Regions from separate parts of the Paenibacillus allorhizoplanae genome, predicted to be linked through region 3. Evidence: riboswitches for the same ligand, from Rfam matches in the RefSeq annotation. Region 3 holds a riboswitch; each other region holds the start of a gene.

Region 1 (5,255 bases), on a different contig from region 3:
CATCCATACTGCCAAAATGTCTAACATCCGCACCAGCATGGATAATAGAAGTGATTTTAGTAGAAACAAACTTTCGTTCTTCGGCGCCCAAGCCTAAGTCAGCATTCGCCAGATCGCCCTCGAGTACGAAAATCCTATTCGTATACTTGGCAAAAAACGTTTGCCCCCAATAGGAGTCCAAGGTTTCCCAAACCCGAGCAATCCCGTTATGACCAAATTTGGGACGAACCAGTAGGTGGATATTCGCATCAGTGGTTGTCAATAGCTCATATATCAAATGTGAACCCAAATATCCGGTTGCCCCGGTTAGCAAGATGTCCGAACCTAAACCGTCTTGCCCATTAGTAGGCACCTTTGGAAGTATGGGCAGCTCCCTAAGTAGCATGTACTCGGCGAAAGGCGTTTCTTCAACTTCGTCAGTATTACTGGATAATGTAGACATATAGGCAGCCAAATCTTTCACTGTTGGATGCTGATACAAATCATTCATTCGCAAGTTGAGGTAATCCTGTTTTAAACGTGATAAAACCGCCATAACACCTAGAGAGTCTCCGCCAATCTCGAAGAAACTTTCGTTGCGACCGACTCGCGCAAGTCCTAGAATTTTAGACCATACCGATGCAATGGCATGCTCTAATTCGCCTGTTGGCTCTTCATAAGGACTATTCGTGTCTGCAAAATCGATATTATCCATGGCGAGTAGCTTCTTCCTGTCTACTTTGCCTGTAGGAGAGAGCGGTATTTCCTGTAAGTTATAGAAAAAGCTTGGAATCATATAATAGGGGACGTAAGATTTGATATGCTCACGCAGCTCAGTGCTGGATACATGGGATTTTGTCGAGTAAAAGCAGGAAAGATGCTTTACGGTATTGTTCTCTTGGATAGCGACTACGGCTGCATCGAGAATGGAAGGATGCTTGGACAAAGCGTTCTCAATTTCACCAATTTCAATGCGGAAGCCACGCAGTTTTAATTGCCCATCTTTACGATATTGAAATTCGAGATTGCCATCGGATAGCACTTTGACGATATCACCCGATTTATAAACCTTGGAGTTAGGAGCGCTGCTGAACGGGTTCGTAATGAAAACTTCGTTCGTTTTGTCAGGGAGATTCAAATATCCTTTGGCAAGGGCGAAGGTTTCAATGAAAAGCTCTCCTTCTTCGCCGACTTCCGCAAGCGTTCCGTCAGCTTTAACAACATAAATCTTATAATTGCCGATAGGGGAGCCGATAGGGACAGTTATCGAATTGCTGTTCCAATAGTCCGTTATCTTGAAGGTCGTTGTAACGACAGTGCACTCTGTTGGTCCATAAGCATTAAAAATGACGGTACCCATGCCAAACTTGTCTTGGAACTTGCGTACATGGTCGGAGAGAAGTGCTTCCCCGCCTACGGTAATGTTTCTTACCGTCTGCCACATCGATTTGGGATTGGAAATTGTTGTCTCAGTTAGACGATTAAATACAGATGTGGGAATACAACCAATGATAGTAATTTTTTTGCTTTCAAGAAGTGACAAAAAAAGATCAGGCGTCAATTGCTCTTCCTTAGTTAAAATAGCAAGCGTTGCACCGTTGAGCAAGCAGTTGAACGTATCTAAAATAGAGGCGTCAAAACTAAATGTAGAAAACTGAGTAAGCACATCTGCGCTCGAAATCTCCAATTTGTTGGTGAACGTATTCGAAAGATTTACAACGCCTCTATGAGCAATCAGTGTACCTTTCGGATTTCCGGTGGAGCCGGAAGTGTAAATCACATAAGCCAAATCATCGGGAGTGATGTTTGCATCCACGAATCTGGTTGCGCTGTTCGAAAAACAGTTTTCTATCGAAATCGGGGTATCGACACCTAAGGTAAGACATAACTCTGCAGCAGTTTCCAGGTGGTTCTTCTTGATGATCAATTGTTTGCAGCTAGCGTTTTGTACGATATACCGATTGCGTTCAATAGGATGCTCCGGGTCAATAGGGACATAAATACCGCCCATACGCAATACTCCAAGAATGGAGATAACGGTTTCGGGGCTGCGCTCCATATAAATACCGACAAAATCGCCTTTACGGCAGCCGGCATTGGTCAAAGCGTTCGCAACCTGAGAGCTCTGCGTGAACAAATCGGCGTAAAGAATTTCAATGTCACCATGAGAAATTGCTGCTTTACTTGCATATCTCGTTGCTACGCGCCGAAAGATGGAGGATATCGTTTCTGTTTCTGGGTAGGCTTCGTCCGTCTGGTTGATTTCACTGTAGATGGACGGTTTTTCTTTGACGAGATTCAGCATGGTCTCTCTCCTCTATATGTGAATTATCTTATTGGAACGGATTACAGGGCGACAACCGCCATGTAATCCGGAATTCCTATCCGTTTATTTCATCTCTATATCAAACTTGCCTACCATATTGCTCAATTCCTCAGCAACCGTTGAGAGCTTGCTGGCGAAAGTAGAAATGCTTTGTAAGGATGATTCCTGAGTCAGAACCGATTCCATAATTTTGTTAGTACTGTGTGCGGTTTTCCTGGATATTCCTCCTAATTCACCCATCATGGCAGTCACTTGCTCTGTACTTGCAGACATTTCTTGTGTAGCGGATGAAATATCTATAACTTGATTCGATACGACCTGCGAGGCATCCAAAATATTAGTAAAGGATTCACCTGTGCTTTTAGCAATTTCCAATCCTTTTTTGGTTTCATTTGTACCTTGTGTCACGAATGTAGCTGTGTTGTGAGTCTCTGATTGAATGTCGGCAACAAGCGTTTCAATCTGACTTGTCGAATTTTTCGATTGATCGGCAAGCTTACGTACCTCAGCCGCTACAACTGCGAATCCTCTGCCATGTTCGCCAGCTCGAGCAGCTTCAATACTTGCGTTTAATGCCAGTAGGTTGGTTTGAGCAGTTAAGTCCTTAATGAGGTTGAGAATACTACCAATCTCTTCTGATTTCGATTCAAGGAGCTTGATTGTACCAGCGGTAGAAATCGAGTTCGTATTGATGCGTCCCATTTGATCCGATATCGTTTGAGCGGCCATATTGCCTTCTTCGGAAAGATTTTTCATAGCATGAGAAGCATTGGCAACTTCGGTTGCGTTTTGAGCGATGACTTGCAAAGAAGCTGCAATTTCTTCAACGGATCGTCCGCATTCTTCTGTAGAATTTTTTTGCTGGTCGACATGCGTATTCATGTCTCTGATTTCTGTTGTAATCAGCTCGATGCTGTGACGATTGTCTTCAGTGATGCTGAACAGTTCATTGGAAGCGTCGGATACACTTGAAGCTGTTTGTTTAATACTTGATAATATTTCGCGAATATTAGAAAGCATCATATTAAATTTCTTGTTTAGTTCGCCGAAACCGCCGTTTTCCTCCAATGTGAAATTGAACTTTCCGTTAGAGGCTTGTTCGATTCCACGCATTAATTGGTTGATCGGCATAAGCGTTCTTCTTGCCACCCAATATTGCGCTCCGTTGCAAATCACCAAGGCGATTAAGAGTAAAATGATCGAACTCAGGAGGAACGATTTTTGAGCATCGGGAATTACTTTAGCGTCTACATCCACGCCAAAGTAAGCTGCAACATTGCCACTATCGTCCATAATTGGGTAAAGAACGCTGACCCATGTGCCGTAATCATCTTTATAGTAAGAAGTGAAGGTCTCGGTTTTGGTTTTCAACATGGTTTTCAAACCGTTGACGATCCCTTTCGGTTGCTCATACATATCTCCGATGTTCAAACCTGCTTCTTTAAATGCTTTAACAACGTGACTCGGGAACGAAATCAACGATGTTTTATTCCCATCCGCTAACTCAACCCCAAATATGTAAGCTTGCGCTACATTGGCATTGAAGGCAGTGTAACTATCAAATTGCTTGGTTAATCGTTGTTGCTCGCTTGCTTCATAGCTTTTATCACTTAGTGCACCCTGGACGTCTTTATAGGTTATACCTTGTGCCCACACGGATGTCATATTATGGGTCTGCGTTCTCAATGTATCTGTTAAAATTTGATTCTGAAAATAAGCGCTGATGGAAATAAGCACTACCCCGATGACTAGCAAATTCAACATCGAGAATAAAAGATTTTTGCCGAAATAGTTCTTGGTCTTCAATTTAACTGCACTCCTTAGATGCTATTTGTATTGACATGAAACGCTATAATCTGCGAATATCCCCCATTCTTCGACATTTTTTGAAGACTCAGTAGTGATAGAGACATAAAAAAGCCTATCCCAAAGGTTCGGGATAGGCTTACTATCACAAACTGGCGGTTTGGCAGCCATAGCTTCGTAGCTTTAGGCCCATAACTTTGCGCCCTTACCTTTCGATAAGTTTGCCCTTTACAGTTACTGCTTCCTTACAAAATATGACTATTACAAATTATGACTATTATAAATTAATGATACATTTCTGTAAATACTATATGTATATATGAATTGTATACAAATTGTGAAATGTGTGACTTTAAGGTCATACTTAAGTATCGTAATTTGGCTTGTTACATAGGTATATGGCATTAGTCACTCCAAATGGAGATGCATCCGCTCAAAATAGTATAACTTTGGACAAAAATGTCCCATTGCCGGAAGTTGCGCGAGGAAGTACGCTACAGGTGTTGATTTTTTGAAGCTTTGTCATCCACAAGGCTTAGATGGGAAAAGGCTGCCCGTGTGGGTCATTGTGAATATGTATGATAAGTACTGGAGGATCTGGAATGAGTGTACAAATGGAGAATTTGGACCGGGGGTTGGCGGCAGTATGCACTTCCGAGGGGATATTTATCAGCTGGCGGCTTTTGGGGCATGAGGTGACAGGTGCTTCGGACCACGGCCTAACTGGCGCGGATTTCCGATTGTACCGCAACGGTTTACTTGTTGCGGAGATCGGCGACAGTACCAATTATCTGGATAAAGTCGGTACCCGAGAATCGGCTTATTCGGTAGCCGTAGTGATGGACGGGAAGGAGCAGGAATGGTGTGCCGAAATCCGCCCGTGGGAAGCTCCCTATCTAGAAATTCCGCTGCAGAAGCCTGCGGACGGAGTTACACCTGTGGGTCAGTCCTATACCTACAGCGCCAATGACATGAGTGTAGGCGACGTGGACGGAGATGGGGAATACGAATATTTCGTCAAATGGGATCCGTCCAACTCCAAAGATGTCTCCCATGTAGGCTATACGGGGAATGTGTTCCTGGACTGTTACAAGCAAAACGGCACCCTCTTGTACCGGATCGATCTGGGGGTCAATATTCGGGC
Region 2 (5,255 bases), on a different contig from region 3:
AGCAGATACGGCAACGAGTGTGATGGCATAACTTCGCATCATCCAGATCCGATGCTGGGCGAGCTGCCCTTTGACCGCAAAGCGGAAACCATTCCACGTGGTGATCAGCCAAAGTACACTTAAGACCAGGAACGCCATGGCTTTCGTGAAGTTTTCTGCGTAAAAGCTTAAGACAACGCCTAGACATCCACTAAGCATGATGCTGAAGATATAGATGCGTCCGAGCGCTCGATGCCAGGCCGGATAGTTGGTGCGAAAGCGTGCATGAAATTGGAACAAGCCGCTGATCAGGGCAACCAAAGCAAGTGCAATATGACTCGTCAGCACGATGTAGTGCAACGGGAAATTCACATCAAGCGAAACGCGGCTGTTCGCTGGATCTAAGGTGACATAAGGGAATATCGCCACGATCGCAACCGCAATAATGATGATAATCGAGATTATTCCTAGCTTTTTGCTCATATATGGCTATAGCCCCCGTTAATTTACTCACTCCTCTCTTATTGTAAATCGAAGATCTAAACGGGTGCTTATTTATTTCTTAAAACAATCTAAAGTAGGGGTCATGAACAATTACTCCCTTTTTTATCAAATTCATAATAGTACGAAAGATGGTGGGAATCGTTCACACGCTGAAGTAACCAAATTGTGGTATTATTTTAAAATATAAGCATTTATAACTTCGTGGAGGTGCATAGGAATGCGTACAAATAAAATACCGCAAATACTTTCAGTCATCGTACTGGCAGGTCTGATCACTGGGGCCGTTGTGAATGACGTCTCAAGCCGTAAAGTTATGAGTGCTCCTGAGCTTAAGGTGGATGATAAATCAGACATTTCAACGTGGTCAGCTTCTCCTGAACCGTTATTTGATGGTAAAAATAATGAAAAGCTGAAGCCGTTTATGGGGCTGATGTCAGGTTCCATTGCACTTCAATATGTTGGGCCGCAACAGAAGCTTGCAGTTAGTTTCGATTATTGGAATGATGGCGTGAAGAAGAATACGTTAGCGGGCATGAGCATGATCATGATGGAGAAGGACAAAGACAAGATGGGGAACTACCATTTTGATGGTGATTTTGTCTATTCGTTTAAGGATCGCCAAGATCCTAACGGTGTTGTCTATAGCGAGCTGGAATATGCAATCATCGAACATAATGGTTACTATAGCACTGCAGTAAGGGTAGACAAACCAGTGGGGATTGGCATGACAGGTGAAATGAAATTACAACAGAGCGTCAAAGTCCTGCAAGATGAAAGTGTCGTGGTATGGGGGTTGCAAGGAACGGATAAACAATCGATGTTATCCTATTCGACCATTGCTGAAACGCTGAAAATTGCCAAATGGGCAATGACCGTCCGACTAGGTTTTATCGGGCCCAATGAGGAAGTGTAATCCGCAATGTTATGTATTTTAGTGTAAATTTATATGTGATTCAATGTATGTATTCTTATAGTAAATACCACTATGATTAGTTCATAAGTTCATATTATAGTGCAAAGATACTGGAGGGGTACTTATGCTGCATCCATTCATGGGAATCAAGGATTGGGATCGTATCGGCATGTCCGTAGAGGAATCAGCCAAAACCTTACAACGAATTGCTTATGTCGATCGCCAACTTATGCGAATTGAGGCTGCTCATATGGCGGCTAGACCTGAATATGAAATAAAAGGAGGGCTTGCGCGTTTGAGCTCGCAGGATGCGGAGCATCACGATCAATTCCGCAATCGCATTAAGCAGCTGCGCATGAGCACGGTAGCATTCGATAAATGTCCAGATGCATCGCTCAATGAGCTCATGCAAACGGTGCTGAATTCAGCAACAACTTTGTGTTTGTTTACGGCACTCTTTGACGTGGTGAAGCCTGCGCAAATTGCAGCCATTCATGCCTATAAAGGCAAAGCGCAGCCTCTCGTTGATGAACCTACGCTTCATATCTTGAAGCATCAACTCATCGACCGCGAGGAGCAAATGGACTGGGGGCGCGAGGCGCTTCAATATCTGCTGCAATCCGCATCGGAAACGGAGAAGGAACAAGCGCAGCATTGGAGAATGTATGTGGAACAGCTGCTTGCAGCAGCGGGCGGTATTACAGGATGGGAGGAACGAGTTCCCGTAGATCCATCTACTAGGATCGTAACGGAGCCGTTTGCCATGCCGCAAATCAGTACTCGGGACAGTCGTTTCAGCACACATGTTGTGAAAATGCAAGGGTTCGCCATTCCAGACAATGAGGAAGGACGATTCATGACGATGATGCTGTCGAGGTATTTTGAGATGTCTCCAGCGGAAGGCGTGGCTTATGTCCATTTCACAACCGAAGGCAAACCATGGCATTTCTACCGCGATACGGCTAGGCATATGTGGGATGAGGTTCGCCACAGTTGGTTCGGCGAGGCTGCACTTCGTGCGAAGGGGTACGATGTGTATCAATTCCCCAACTGGACGGGGTGGTACGATATGACAGCACAGCTGTTCGAGGGCACTGAAGCTTATTCGCATTTGACGATTGCCATTGAGAAGGCAGCAATGAAGTATCCACCAGGCAAGCGCGAGGAGTGGGAGTTCTGCCGGGATATCGCGAAGGATCCGCTTATGACGACGTTTCAAGATTTTGACTGGGCAGATGAGGTTGTGCATGCAGGCTTTGGACAGCGTTGGATGATTGAGGATGTTCATGGCGGCGATGCGCGTGCGGCACAGGAAGAAGCGGAGCGAACCGTGAAGAAACGTGCCGTGTACATGGAGGCGCATGGTGATCTGAATAAAAATAAACCGGCGGGTAGCCTAGGAGGCTATTAATACGAATGATGGGAAAAATCGATATAACCAGGATCAATGATGGCTCTAATCGCCCTCCACGGCTCGAAATTCATCAATCCATGTGGGCTATGATGGAGTTAGAAGCTGAGCTTTCTTTAGAGGCAAAGCTTGAGCGTATTGCAGGCGCGGGCTTTACTGGCATCCTGGCGAGAGTGCCGGAGATAGATGTTAGGGATGAGTGGAAACGGTTGCTGAACCAATACAGTTTGAGCTTTGGGTCCCATTGTTTCCCATTCAGCGCGGGTGACTTATCAGCACATATTCAGCATGCCGCAGATATGGATATGCTGTATGTGAATGGTCAGGTGGCGGACTCTTTTGTGATAGACGAAGAAGCTATTGATCTGCTAGGTGGACTCGCGGCTGTCTCGGCTGCGCATAGCATGCCATTTTGTGTAGAGACGCATCGCGGCAAAATTACACAAGACCTAATCCGTACTGTGCAATACGCGCAAGCGCTGCCGAATCTGCGGTTTACGCTGGATATCTCCCACTATGTGCTGGCAGGGGAAATGACGGAGAAGCAAGAAAAGGCGGAGCCTCTTCTTGATGTGGTGCTGCAACGAACGTCAGCAATTCATAGTCGACTATCATCGGGGGAGCAAATTCAAGTCGATGCTGGCTATTCGGATGCGATGCTGGCACGTTATGAGCAATGGTGGACACAAGCGATGCGCTATTGGCTTCAAGGGGCTAAGCCTGGTGATGTGCTTCCTTTCGTCTGCGAGCTAGGTCCTGCACCATATGCGATCAGGGGTCAAGATGGTCGGGAACTCTCCAGTCGGTGGGAGCAAGCCTTGATTTTGAAAAATGTGGCGCAAGCTTGCTGGAAACGTGTTACGGCGGAATAAGGGAGTACAATAAAGCGTGTGACTTTAAGGCCTTACTCGTATGCAACGAGTAAGGCTTTTGTTATTCTAAACAAGTTTTAATATTTCTCTTGAATTTTGTGAAATTAATCACAAAATTCAACCTTTTTCCACATATGTCAAATAAAATGTTGAACTATGAGGAATCTTGGGATATTATGGGTTGGGTTATAAAACTTTAAGACTATTAGTTGAGTATATCTACCTACTAGCCAAGTGAAAATGAACAAAGGCAAATCCGTCGAAAGGCGGAGACGCAAAGCCACGGGTCTAATCCATAAGTCACATTATGGGATGATAGCCGGGTTGCTCTTTAGAGCTTGGTTTTTTGGTGCGCAAAAATAACGATACGGGGGAAAAAGTAATGAAGTTTAGCAAATGGTTCATAGTGATAGTTTTATTTATGGTATTTTCATTGATGAATTGGAATAAAGCCTTTGCATTAAGCGTTCCTGGAGGAGATGCTAATTACTCCGGTGAGGAAGTAGTTTGGAACGCTTCGGACACCTCCGGAAACACTCAAATTTATTATAAAAATATAACAACCGAAGAAACCAAGCAAATAACGAATACCCCCACATCCAAGCGACTAGCTAAAGTAAAGGATGGGTTGATTGTATGGCAAGAGAAGCGGGATGTGCCGCCAGATAAACAATTTGATTGGAATGTATATGGTTATCAATTGTCCTCAGGGGTGGAGAAAAAGCTAAACGTTGATCCGGGCGCACATAGCATTCCTACTACTGATGGACGCTACATTGCTTGGTATAACAATAACGCAACTTCCGAACTGTATATATATGACTGGACAACAGATCATGTAGAGCAATTTGGCAAAGGTACTTTTCCGATTGTTTCCCACGGTAAGGTTATGTTTAAACCATACAATAAACCTGCATTGGGGCTGTATACAATTGCTTCTCACGAGACGAAGACAGTTGCTTCTGTACCTCAGCCGGGTTATGTTAGTTGGTTTGTTTTTAACGGTTCAGCGGGACTGTTTATTCACCAAAAAGATACAGCAACCCAATATATGATGGTCAATGTTTCGGAATCCGATCCAGTTGTCAAAGAGCTGACCCCCCTGACGACAAAACCGCGCGATTTTGCAGTCTTAGTCGCAGGCGATTCCTATATGGCGTGGATGGAAGATAAGGGCGGTGTTGCTCAGATTATGTCGGCGAGTGTTGCAAGCGGCGAAGTGAAACAGATTTCATCAGGAACGTCGGATCAGGTGCCGCTTGCCTTTACGGGTAATATGCTGCTTAGTACGGAGAATTTTTCTGCTGTAAAAACAGAATCCATAACCAGCTATTTCGCTGCTCCCCAGACGGGGGTGTCGCTTCCTCTTCCTCTTCCTCTTCAGTCATCGATCAAAGTAAAGCTTGGTCCAGCGGGTGGCGTGGTCACATCGAAAGATGGCAGCATCTCGATTGAATTTGTTCCAGGCTCGTGGCAGGCCGAAACGGAAGTAGAGCTCCAGGAGGTCACTTCCTTAGCAGCAGCACAATCCCCAGTCGAGCCAATGCAGCTCAAGTCAAGGGTATGGCGCATTCAT
Region 3 (5,255 bases):
CTCGAATATATGTAGGCGTGCTAGTGACCATGAACACGAAACAACAAGCGGATAGGAAAACATTTCTTATTCTCATTAAAAAACCTAGCCTTTCACGCAAAATGATTTCATCTATCCAACAATCTCCACCAATTCCAACGGCAGTCCATCCGGATCCGCGAAAAACGTGTACAGATTCCCCGTAATCGGATCAACCCGTACCGGCTCAACCGGAATGCCTTTGCTTTCTAATTCTTGTACGCTTTGCTCCATATTAGATACAACGAAGGCCAGATGACGTAGTCCCCTCGCTTCGGGTTGATTCACGCGCAGGGGCGGATTCGGAAAAGAAAACAATTCAATTTCCTGTGCGGTATCCCCAATGCGCAAATCCAATTTGTACGAGTCTCTTTCAGCGCGATACGTTTCGTGAATGACGGTTAGTCCGAGTAAATCAACATAGAAATGCTTCGATTGCTCATAATTCGAACAAATAATCGCAACGTGATGCATCTGTTTTAATTCCATTGAATATGGCCTCCTTACATAGAAAAACCGCACGCTGGGCTGCTTCCCCGCTGCGGCTTGTCCTTTTATTTTAACCTGCTGCTTGCATCGTTTCAACGATTTTGTGTAGAACCTCGTCGGCTTGCGCATAATCCACTTGGCAAGTCCCTGCAGCGTGATGCCCACCCCCGCCATGTTGAAGCATTAAATCGCCAATGTTTGTTTGTGCCGTGCGATTGACAATGCTGTGCCCGCAAGCAAATACGCAGTTCTGCTTGTTTCGGCCATCAACAATCCAAATCGAGGTGTTTTGCTCCGGATAGAGCGCATAGACCATGAAACGATTCCCTGGATAGATCGTCTCCACATCGCGAAGATCCGTAATGACGACATTTCTCTCAACCCGTGTGTAGATTTTCAACATGTCCCGGTATAGCGCATCTAGTTCAAAATAACGAGCTACACGCTCTTTCACATCGGGCAACTCCATGATCTCGCCAACGGATTTCGTTGCACAATGCTCCACTAGATCCTCCATCAACTGGTAGTTGCTGATGCGATAATCCCGATAACGACCTAACCCCGTTCGAGCGTCCATGATAAACGAAAGCAAATCCCAACCGCTCGGATTCAAAATATCCTCTTTGCTAAATTGTGCGGAGTCCGCTTTATCTACACCAAGCATAATATCGTCGATATCGCCGAAGGTTTCTTTTCCACCGTAGTAATCATAGACAACTCGTGCAGCACTTGGAGCAAGCCGCGTTTCACCTTTGAACGTTACGGATTCCCCCATCCGTGTGATTTCGCTGGAGTGATGATCGAACCATAAACCACAGCCTGCGACATAGGGTACATTAGCCAAAATATCATTCTCAGTAACCTCAATTAAACCGTCTTGCATATCTTTGGGATGGACAAATTTCATTTCATCCACCATATTTAATTGTTTGAAGAGCATCGCGCATACTAAACCATCGAAATCGGAACGTGTGATCAATCTCATGCCATGCATCTCCTTTAATATAGTTCTTAAGAACTATGAAATGTGATGGTCATATTATATCAGCTAGTATAGATAGGTGACAATGAGAAAATCACCAGGTCTACCTATGCCTGATCTTCCAGTGACAAAAAAAAGAGCGATCCACCTAGATAGGTTGAACCACTCTCAATTTGGATGATAGACATTGCAAAAGTCTTGTGACAAACCCTTCGATTTGAGCCATCGGAGGCATTTTCACAGAAAGCTTCACTTCGCCTTTCCAGTAAAAAATCAGAATGCTATTGTTTCTCCCGTGAAACATCTCAACATCCCAACACGCTTCATTTAATGCATATTCTTCTCGGTTAATCATAAGCTTAGGTCCATCCGTGGATGGCACCAATCGTGCAACATGGTTACCGCATAACGATGTTGCTTTCTGTTCATCCTGCAATTTTACTTCCGATTTCATGCCGCTAGGGCCTCCTTTGTACGTGTCATTCCATTTGATTCATTTGCTTCGCTATGACAGAGAAAAAACCCCACCGTAGTGAACCGACTAGAGGGGTTCTGAAGTGAATTCCCAATCGTTCGGCGGCTGGCTGGCTGCTTGTCCTTTGCAGGAGAAGTAAGGCCCCTGTAGCTTTGCGTCACTGGCTTTCGCCAGCTTTGCCTTTGTCGAGATGATGTGCACAATCTTTTTAGATGAATCCTTCAAATAATTCTTACTATACTCTCAAGGATAAGGGATGACGATTTGAAATCGAATAGTTCGTAAGAACTATTTTTACGAAATCCATCAAAATATTTGCATTTTCGACGATATTTTCGCAGTATTTCGACGTTTTGTGCCTCTCCAATAGAAAATCGAGCCCATCATCGACAAAATCGCTATCACGAGAAAGAGCGTGCTGCCGCCATAGGAAACTAATAAAAAGCCACCAACCCATGGCCCCATAAAGTGACCGATGTTCGTTAATGTTTGAGCACCGTAGTAGGTTCCACGCATATGTTCAGGAGCTAGCTTATCAATCAACATGTTCGCGGCAGGATAATTCAGAATTTCACCAAACGTAAAAATCCCCATTGAAACAATCAGCCATGCCAAAGTGTGTGAAAAGGCAAATCCGATATCGCCTAATGCGAACATAAAGTTGCCAACAACGATAGCCGTTAGAGGAGAATACTTTTCAGCCCATCTCCCCAAAGGGACCTGCATCGCAATGACGACAATGGCATTGGCGCTCATGAGAATAGCAAACATTTTGACCCCATTAGCAAAATCCCTTTGTAAGTACTGCGACAATGTCACCATAACCTGTGAATAACCAATTGCTCCGATAATCCCCCCGATAATGTATAAACGGAAAGTAATGTCCTTACGAATAACACCTATCGCAGAACGGAAAGTAACGATTGATTTCTTCTCACCTTCAATTTTCTTAATCCCGAACTTAATGAGAAGGGCGTAAAGTGTTATGCCATAGATTAAATAAATGATGCCTGTGAGCAGAAAGGGTAAGGCTCCGTTCATTGTGGCAAAGAAAGCACCTAGTAATGGACCGACAGCTACACCCACGTTGATCGCCATGTACCGAAGAGAAAATACTTGTCGTCTTTTGGAGGGCTCTGTTAGATCCGCCATTAACGCTTGCGATACGGGCTCGTAAAAGGAACGGCAAAGTCCATTCAGCATATTGAGCAGCATAAATAAGACCGGTAATTTAACAACACCGAAGCCGAGGAATACGAACCCCCACCCAAAAAGTGCCGCTAGCATAATCACGCGTCGACCAAATCGGTCTGACAAAGTACCTCCGATAAAACCGCCGAACGTTCCAGCTAATGCACCCATTCCTATTACAATACCAATGAGCCCAGGGCTCATATCAGAGTGCTTCGCCAAGTAGATAGCTAGGAACGGCAAACTCATGGAAGAAGCAGCCCGGGCCATGACCGTACCTAAGATAAGCGTATGTACGATTGGATGATAGGCTTGAAGAAATTGACGCATACGATTCATAGACGAAGACTCCTCTCGCTGACACACGAATTACCCTATGGTTAATTAATAACCGAATTCCAATTATACACGAAAATAGCGAATTGTGTCGTCATTTTAGACAGCGAAGTTTACCTTTCTCTATCGCCATCTCACAGATGGTATTTATTGGGTAGAAAAATTATAATAACGATATGGAGGTGCTTGCATATGAAAATAGCGATCACAGGTGGCAGCGGGTTTATTGGAAAACGATTAATCGCTTACTGGTTGGGACAAGGTCACGAACTTATTAATATATCACGCTCATCTTCGAAGCAGGTACCAGGTGTTAGAACGTTAACATGGGGCGAGTTGGAGCGAAATACGGAACTCCTTGCAGGTCTAGATGCCATTGTAAATTTGGCGGGTGAATCCATCAGTCAGCGTTGGACGCAAGCAGCTAAGACGCGAATTGTACAATCCCGCTTGCAAGCGGCTGAGCATGTAGCCAAGCTAGTCGCGACAATGGACCCCAAGCCTAAGGTCGTTGTGAATGCATCAGGCATGTCGTACTACGGTATTTCGGAGACGGAAACCTTTGACGAGACGAGTCCTTATCGACAAACGGACTTCCTAGCCAGCGTAGTCAAGCAATGGGAAGCTGCGGCTGATCTTATCCAAGGAACACGTATCGTGAAAGTGCGGGTTGGACTTGTGTTGGATAATAAAGAAGGTGCCTTCCCCAAGATGGCACTTCCTTATAAGCTTGGAGTAGGCGGAACAGTTGGCAGCGGCAGGCAGTGGCATTCGTGGATTCACATCGATGATATGGTGAGACTAATTGATTTTTGCGTTCAAAATGACTCGATTGTTGGTCCGGTTAACGCCACGGCTCCAAATCCGGTTACGAATAAGCAATTGGGACGCGCGATTGCGACTGCCATACGAAGACCCAATCTCTTCCCTGTTCCGGCATTTATGATGAAGTTGATTTTTGGCGAACTTTCAGTACTGCTTCTGGAGGGTCAGAAGGTCATTCCTCGTGTATTGCAAGAGCATGGTTTTGAGTGGCGCTTTCCTTGGCTGGCAGATGCATTAGAAGATTTGGCAAAAAAATAGCTTCCCTTCCAAATTAAAATTGTGTACAATTAAATTGTGAGAAATATTAGTTGCGGAAGGTAGTGTCACTATGAGTGTACATCAATTTCAAGTGAAGACGATTCGCGGTGAGGACAAATCTCTTAGCGATTACAAGAACCAAGTCCTGCTTATTGTAAATACCGCGACGAAATGTGGATTAGCTCCACAATTCCAAGGACTTCAAGAGTTACACGACACCTATAAAAATCAAGGCTTTAGTGTCCTAGGTTTTCCCTGCAATCAATTCAGGGATCAGGAGCCTGGCGATAACAAGCAAGTTGAAGAGGCGTGCCAGCTTAATTTCGGTGTTAATTTCCCGCTATTCGCCAAGATCGATGTGAATGGCTCTGATGCCCATCCGTTGTATCGTTATTTGAAGAGCAAGGCATCTGGCCTATTCGGATCTGGCATCAAGTGGAATTTCACCAAATTCCTAGTCGATGGAAACGGTAATGTGATCAAGCGCTTCTCTCCAACTACGAAACCGCATAAGATCGACCGTGAAATTCGTAAGCTTCTAGAGAAATCACCCGTTCACGCCTAATTCCTAGCTTATAAATATGAAAAAAAAGCATCCTGTCCCATTGGACGGATGCTTTTTTCTTATTTCACGTATTTTTTTGCTTTCTCAATGGCTTCGTCTTCCGTTGCGCCCGTAAT
Region 4 (5,255 bases), on a different contig from region 3:
ACCGATCGCCTTCGTAGACTCTTCATGCTTGTAATAGCTTGTGAATAGTACCGTAAAATCAACCCAAGTCGCTGCAGCTGCCCCTGCAAGTGCTCGGAGGATCAAGATCCATGTAAAATCGTGCGTGAACCACAGACCGAGTCCCGTAATGGCAGTGAAGAGGAGACCGAAGGTGATGAACAGCCTTCTTTTATGAAAGCGATCTGACATAATGCCTACGGGTATGCGGAGGAGCATCTGCGAGATGCCGTACATACCGACAATCCAGCCGGCCAGTTGATGGCTTCCCCCGAGGAATTCTACGTAAGGCGCCATGATCGGAACACTTGTGTACATCGACATCCAGAACAGCATTGTGACCGCACAGAAGAGCGGGATGCGATAAGATGAAATAGCGCGAGTTGTCATCGGAGCGAGGACTCCTTTCTAATCAGTGATAACTCTATTATCGTTCTTTTGTTAACTGGGCGTCAAAAGGAATATGCAAAGGCAAAAAAGCTGTAACCGTTTTTTAGTGGGCGAATATCCTATGGATAGTTAAAGAAGGAGGGATAGGCGTGTCCGCAATGAATCCTATTCAAGCTAGTCACATAAGTGGCGACGTAAAGGCACATTGTAACAAATATATGAATTACCATGTTATTGCACATATGAAAGATGGGTCACAAATTGAGGGAATTATTGATGGTATGGATAATGAAGGCGTCACGATGTTAGTTCCAGAAGAGGTTGGTGGCGAGGGAAGGGAAACGGATCCCTACAGACAACCGTTTGGTTATGGATACCGCCGGTTTCGTCGGCAGCATTTTCCGTTTCTTCTTTTTGGATTTCCGTTCTTTAGACCTTTCCCATACTACCGGCCATTTTATCCTTACTATCCTTGGTACTAGTAGACAAGGGCAATACGGCTGCACCAACCGCACCAAATTTATTCCTATATCAACATAAAACAAAAGACGATCGCAGTCGGGGATTATCCGATTAGCTATCGTCTTTTTTAATGCGAATTAATTTCGTATACGCGCCCGATACGATTCGAACGTACGACCTACAGTTTAGGAAACTGTTGCTCTATCCTGCTGAGCTACGGGCGCATAGTATCGTCATTCTAACACGAGATGTTTTAGAGGTGCAACCATTTTAGCCCATGTGCAAGCAGGAGGTTTGATTTGGAGCAAGGAAAGTACATAGTGGAAAAAGAAAATAGAAAGCAGGTGCAAGGTCCCTCATGTGTATAATAATCCGACTCCTATTACAGCCAAGAATGCCAGAGGACAATACCAGAATGCTCGTTTATTTATGAATATTTTAAAAGCAGTGATTGTCATTCTGTTTGGCTTTATTGAATGGTCTGTTATCCAAAGTGCGAAAGAGGGCAACACTGACCTCAATTGGTGGGTGCTAGGGCTCATCCTAGTGATACTGTTTGGCACGATCATCTTCTTTATCATTCGTTCCATACAATTAAAGTAAGGGAGGCAAGCCACAATGACGATTTATGTTGGTTTTCTGCGTGGAATTAATGTAGGGGGCAAGAACAAAATTAAAATGTCCGACTTGAAAAAGACGCTAGAGGCCTTAAAATTAGCGCAAGTACAGACTTATTTGCAAAGCGGCAATGTGCTGTTCCAATCAGAAGAGTCGGGAGAAACCCTACGTCCGCGTATTGAAAAAGCAATCAGCGATGCGGTAGGTGTAGCACCTACTATTATTTTGCGCACCGCGGCGGAGCTAACTGAACTTGTAAGGAATTGCCCCTATGACGCAGAAGCTTTGTCCGAAGGGGAGAGCATTCAAATCTCCGTGCTTACAGAAGAAGCCCCGCAGACATTCACCGACATCTTATCCAAGGGACAGAGTGAAGTAGATGAATTTCAGATACGGGGCTGCACCATTTATTTTCTGTTTCGGCAAAGTGTGTTGGATTCGAAGCTAGCGAGCAACATTCAGAAACTTGGCGATCGTACGACGACACGTAATTGGAATACGATGAGCAAGCTCGTAGTGCTAGCCGAAGCCTTACAGCCAGCAAATAATCCGAACGGCAAAGCCCCCTAGGCTTTGCCCCGTAATTTCCTGAAAAACTGCGTTAACATCGTGGAACACTCCTCTTGCAAAACACCGCTAACCACATCGACCCGGTGATTAAACCGGTCTTCCTGCAGCAAGTTCATTAATGTTCCCGCACAGCCGGCTTTCGGATCTACCGTACCATAAATAACTTGAGGCACTCGTGCTTGCACGATCGCACCCGCGCACATCGGACATGGCTCTAATGTCACATAGAGCTGGCAGTCCAGAAGACGCCAAGCCTGCAAATGCTCGCTCGCTTGTTTAATAGCAATCATCTCTGCATGCGCAAGCGGATCAAGGGTTGTTTCACGTAAATTGTAGCCGCGGCCAATGATTTGACCTTGATGGACGACGACCGCGCCGATCGGAACTTCGCGGATGGCTTCGGCTTTCAGCGCCTCACCGATCGCTTCTCTCATCCAAGGGATATGTTGATCCACAGGGGGACACCTCGCAATAATAGTTTATCCACATGTGTATAAAAATCCGAACAAATATTCGTTGTTAACAAGCTGTGGATAACAATGTGGATAACTTATAAACCTGTGGATATTCAATTCCACTACACATTCATACAATAAAAACATTGTCCATGCAAGGATTTTAGTTGAAAGAAGTGCATAAGCTACGTATAATGGTGAGTACAGTGGGTCTTTTAGACCAGTTTGGACGAAAGATAGATCATTTAGACCAGAAACGATTATATCTATATAAATGAATAGCAAGGTTCGACAATGGCAAACTTGCTGAAAGGCAAGGACGCAAAGCTGAGGGTCTACGGTTCTTATGAACTATGGCAGCCTGGTTACCGAAAATCGATGCTTTTTTTGATTGAGGTGATAGGCTGTCCCTAAGTGGGGGCAGTCTATTTTGTGCGGAAAAGTGTTATGAAATCCATTATTAAGGGAGGGTGAAGATGAGCATGGCAATGAAGCAGGATGCTTTGAAGCGATATGGGAGTAAAGAAGGATATGATGCGGAGGTATTGATAAATTGCCGAGCTGTAGTGGCGAAAGATGATTTCGTGTCAACAGGTATTCTTACCTATGCACAAGGAGACATCATGGAGATCGAGCTGCCGGAATATGAGGTATTTCAACTTGGTGATAAGACCAAAATGACGTTATACACGAAATCGGGTCTATTCGTTTTTCATTCGACAGTCGTAGCTAGAGAGCCTGGTTCACTGATCGTGATCAATCCACCTGAGAATCGGAAGAAGTTTTCGGAGAAACGGGAGTTCCCGCGGGTCGATGTGAAGAACGTAGGATACATTGTAGGATTTCAAAATATTACGCAAAAAGAGCAGCATCACTTGGAAAATCCAATTGAAATTTCGATAAAAAACATTTCCATGAACGGAATTGGTTTTATCATTAATGATAATTCGATGATCGATGGTATTCTCTATAAGAAATGTATGTTGCAAGTTGAGCTGGATTTAGGTTTTGAGATGCCGTGCAGGTTGGAAATTATAAGGAAAGAAAAGCAGGAAGACGGCTACTATTATGGAGCCAGCTTCGAAAGCATTCCTGCCGAGCAAAGCAATGCATTACGGGGGTTTATTCTTCGAAATCAGATCCAAACCTACTTCGAACAGAAGCGGGATGAAGAGTTCAAAAACGCAATGGAAAAAAAGTCTGCAGCCAATCAATAGCTTGCAGGCTTTTTTTTGCCCGCTAAGTACTATATAATAAGAAGGATGATTTTCGAAAATTAAGGAGTTGTAACGACAATGGCTTTGAAAGCAGGTATCGTCGGTCTACCGAACGTAGGAAAATCGACATTGTTTAATGCAATTACACAGGCGGGAGCAGAATCTGCGAATTATCCTTTCTGTACGATCGATCCGAATGTTGGGGTAGTAGAAGTACCAGACGAGAGATTGCAGAAGCTGGTGGAAATCGTTGTGCCTAAGAGCATCGTGCCGACAGCCTTCGAATTCGTTGACATTGCGGGTTTAGTTAAGGGTGCGAGCAAAGGCGAAGGCCTTGGAAATAAATTTCTAGCACACATCCGCGAAGTTGATGCGATTGTGCATGTTGTCCGTTGTTTTGAGGATGATAATATTACTCACGTTTCAGGGAAAGTTGATCCGATTGGCGACATCGAGACGATTAATCTTGAATTGATTTTGGCAGACATTGAGTCGGTTGATAAAAAGATCGAGCGTTCACGCAAAAACCTCAAAGGCGGCGACAAGAAAGTGGTTGCTGAAGTTGAATGTTTGGAACGTATCAAAGAAGCCTTATATAATGATATGCCAGCACGCAGCTTGGATTTGACAGAAGATGAGCGCCTTCTGGTTCGCGATCTACATTTGCTAACGATGAAGCCTGTGCTCTACGCGGCAAACGTGAGTGAAGATGAAGTTGCAACGGCGGACGATAATGCATACGTTAAAATTGTGAAGGAATTCGCAGAGAAAGAAAACAACGAAGTTGTTTCCATTAGCGCGAAGGTTGAATCCGAAATTGCTGAGCTGGAAGACGAAGAAAAAGCGATGTTCCTGGAAGAGTTGGGACTTCAAGAGTCCGGCTTGAATAGATTGATTAAAGCTGCTTATCGCAAACTCGGCTTATACACGTATTTCACAGCTGGAGTTCAAGAAGTTAGAGCATGGACGATTCGTAAAGGAACGAAAGCTCCGCAAGCGGCTGGCGTCATTCATACGGATTTCGAACGTGGATTTATTCGTGCAGAGGTTGTATCTTATCACGATTTGGCTGCTGCAGGATCCATGGCGGGTGCGAAGGAAAAAGGGCAAGTTCGCCTTGAAGGTAAAGAGTACGTAGTAAATGACGGCGACGTTATGCATTTCCGTTTCAACGTTTAATTAATTATAAAAATAAGAAAGGAGTGATCCCCTATGTTGGATCGACTTCAGTCCATTGTGGACCGCTACGACAAACTAAGCGAGTTATTGTGTGACCCGGATGTAACGAGTGATACGAAGAAACTAAGAGAGTATTCCAAAGAGCAATCTGATCTTCAAGAAGCTTACGATGCTTATAATGAATATAAGAGTGTGAGCGAACAGCTGGCTGATGCGAAAGTGATGCAGAATGAGAAGCTGGACGATGAGATGCGCGAAATGGTCAAAATGGAGATCGAAGAGCTTAGCGAGCAATCCGCTAAACTCGAAGAACATCTCCGCATTTTGATGATGCCGAAAGACCCTA

What was found. Region 3 has a riboswitch for cyclic di-GMP ahead of L6I86_RS06860 (hypothetical protein). Riboswitches for the same ligand answer to the same signal wherever they lie in the genome.
Region 1: linked by a shared signal. The riboswitch ahead of L6I86_RS01865 (methyl-accepting chemotaxis protein) and the one ahead of L6I86_RS06860 (hypothetical protein) in region 3 are both predicted to bind cyclic di-GMP.
Region 2: linked by a shared signal. The riboswitch ahead of L6I86_RS22390 (S-layer homology domain-containing protein) and the one ahead of L6I86_RS06860 (hypothetical protein) in region 3 are both predicted to bind cyclic di-GMP.
Region 4: linked by a shared signal. The riboswitch ahead of L6I86_RS21935 (PilZ domain-containing protein) and the one ahead of L6I86_RS06860 (hypothetical protein) in region 3 are both predicted to bind cyclic di-GMP.

What each region holds. Positions count from the first base shown of each region.
Region 1 is NZ_CAKMMW010000001.1:543,302-548,556, reverse strand. It holds gene L6I86_RS01870 (amino acid adenylation domain-containing protein) at 1-2,284, opposite strand, end outside; gene L6I86_RS01865 (methyl-accepting chemotaxis protein) at 2,369-4,111, opposite strand; cyclic di-GMP riboswitch class I at 4,263-4,347, opposite strand; gene L6I86_RS01860 (rhamnogalacturonan lyase) at 4,690-5,255, shown strand, end outside.
Region 2 is NZ_CAKMMW010000015.1:96,548-101,802, reverse strand. It holds gene L6I86_RS22410 (DUF2306 domain-containing protein) at 1-462, opposite strand, end outside; gene L6I86_RS22405 (hypothetical protein) at 701-1,396, shown strand; gene L6I86_RS22400 (hypothetical protein) at 1,521-2,807, shown strand; gene L6I86_RS22395 (sugar phosphate isomerase/epimerase family protein) at 2,813-3,679, shown strand; cyclic di-GMP riboswitch class I at 3,919-4,011, shown strand; gene L6I86_RS22390 (S-layer homology domain-containing protein) at 4,062-5,255, shown strand, end outside.
Region 3 is NZ_CAKMMW010000003.1:135,952-141,206, forward strand. It holds gene L6I86_RS06845 (copper amine oxidase N-terminal domain-containing protein) at 1-76, opposite strand, end outside; gene gloA2 (SMU1112c/YaeR family gloxylase I-like metalloprotein) at 112-507, opposite strand; gene L6I86_RS06855 (exopolyphosphatase) at 578-1,492, opposite strand; gene L6I86_RS06860 (hypothetical protein) at 1,638-1,943, opposite strand; cyclic di-GMP riboswitch class I at 2,062-2,155, opposite strand; gene L6I86_RS06865 (MDR family MFS transporter) at 2,271-3,494, opposite strand; gene L6I86_RS06870 (TIGR01777 family oxidoreductase) at 3,684-4,574, shown strand; gene L6I86_RS06875 (glutathione peroxidase) at 4,645-5,139, shown strand; gene L6I86_RS06880 (YuzB family protein) at 5,199-5,255, opposite strand, start outside.
Region 4 is NZ_CAKMMW010000014.1:172,409-177,663, reverse strand. It holds gene L6I86_RS21965 (MFS transporter) at 1-408, opposite strand, end outside; gene L6I86_RS21960 (hypothetical protein) at 558-890, shown strand; tRNA gene L6I86_RS21955 (tRNA-Arg) at 1,021-1,094, opposite strand; gene L6I86_RS21950 (hypothetical protein) at 1,231-1,473, shown strand; gene L6I86_RS21945 (DUF1697 domain-containing protein) at 1,489-2,058, shown strand; gene tadA (tRNA adenosine(34) deaminase TadA) at 2,055-2,513, opposite strand; cyclic di-GMP riboswitch class I at 2,800-2,886, shown strand; gene L6I86_RS21935 (PilZ domain-containing protein) at 2,990-3,730, shown strand; gene ychF (redox-regulated ATPase YchF) at 3,809-4,909, shown strand; gene prfA (peptide chain release factor 1) at 4,943-5,255, shown strand, end outside.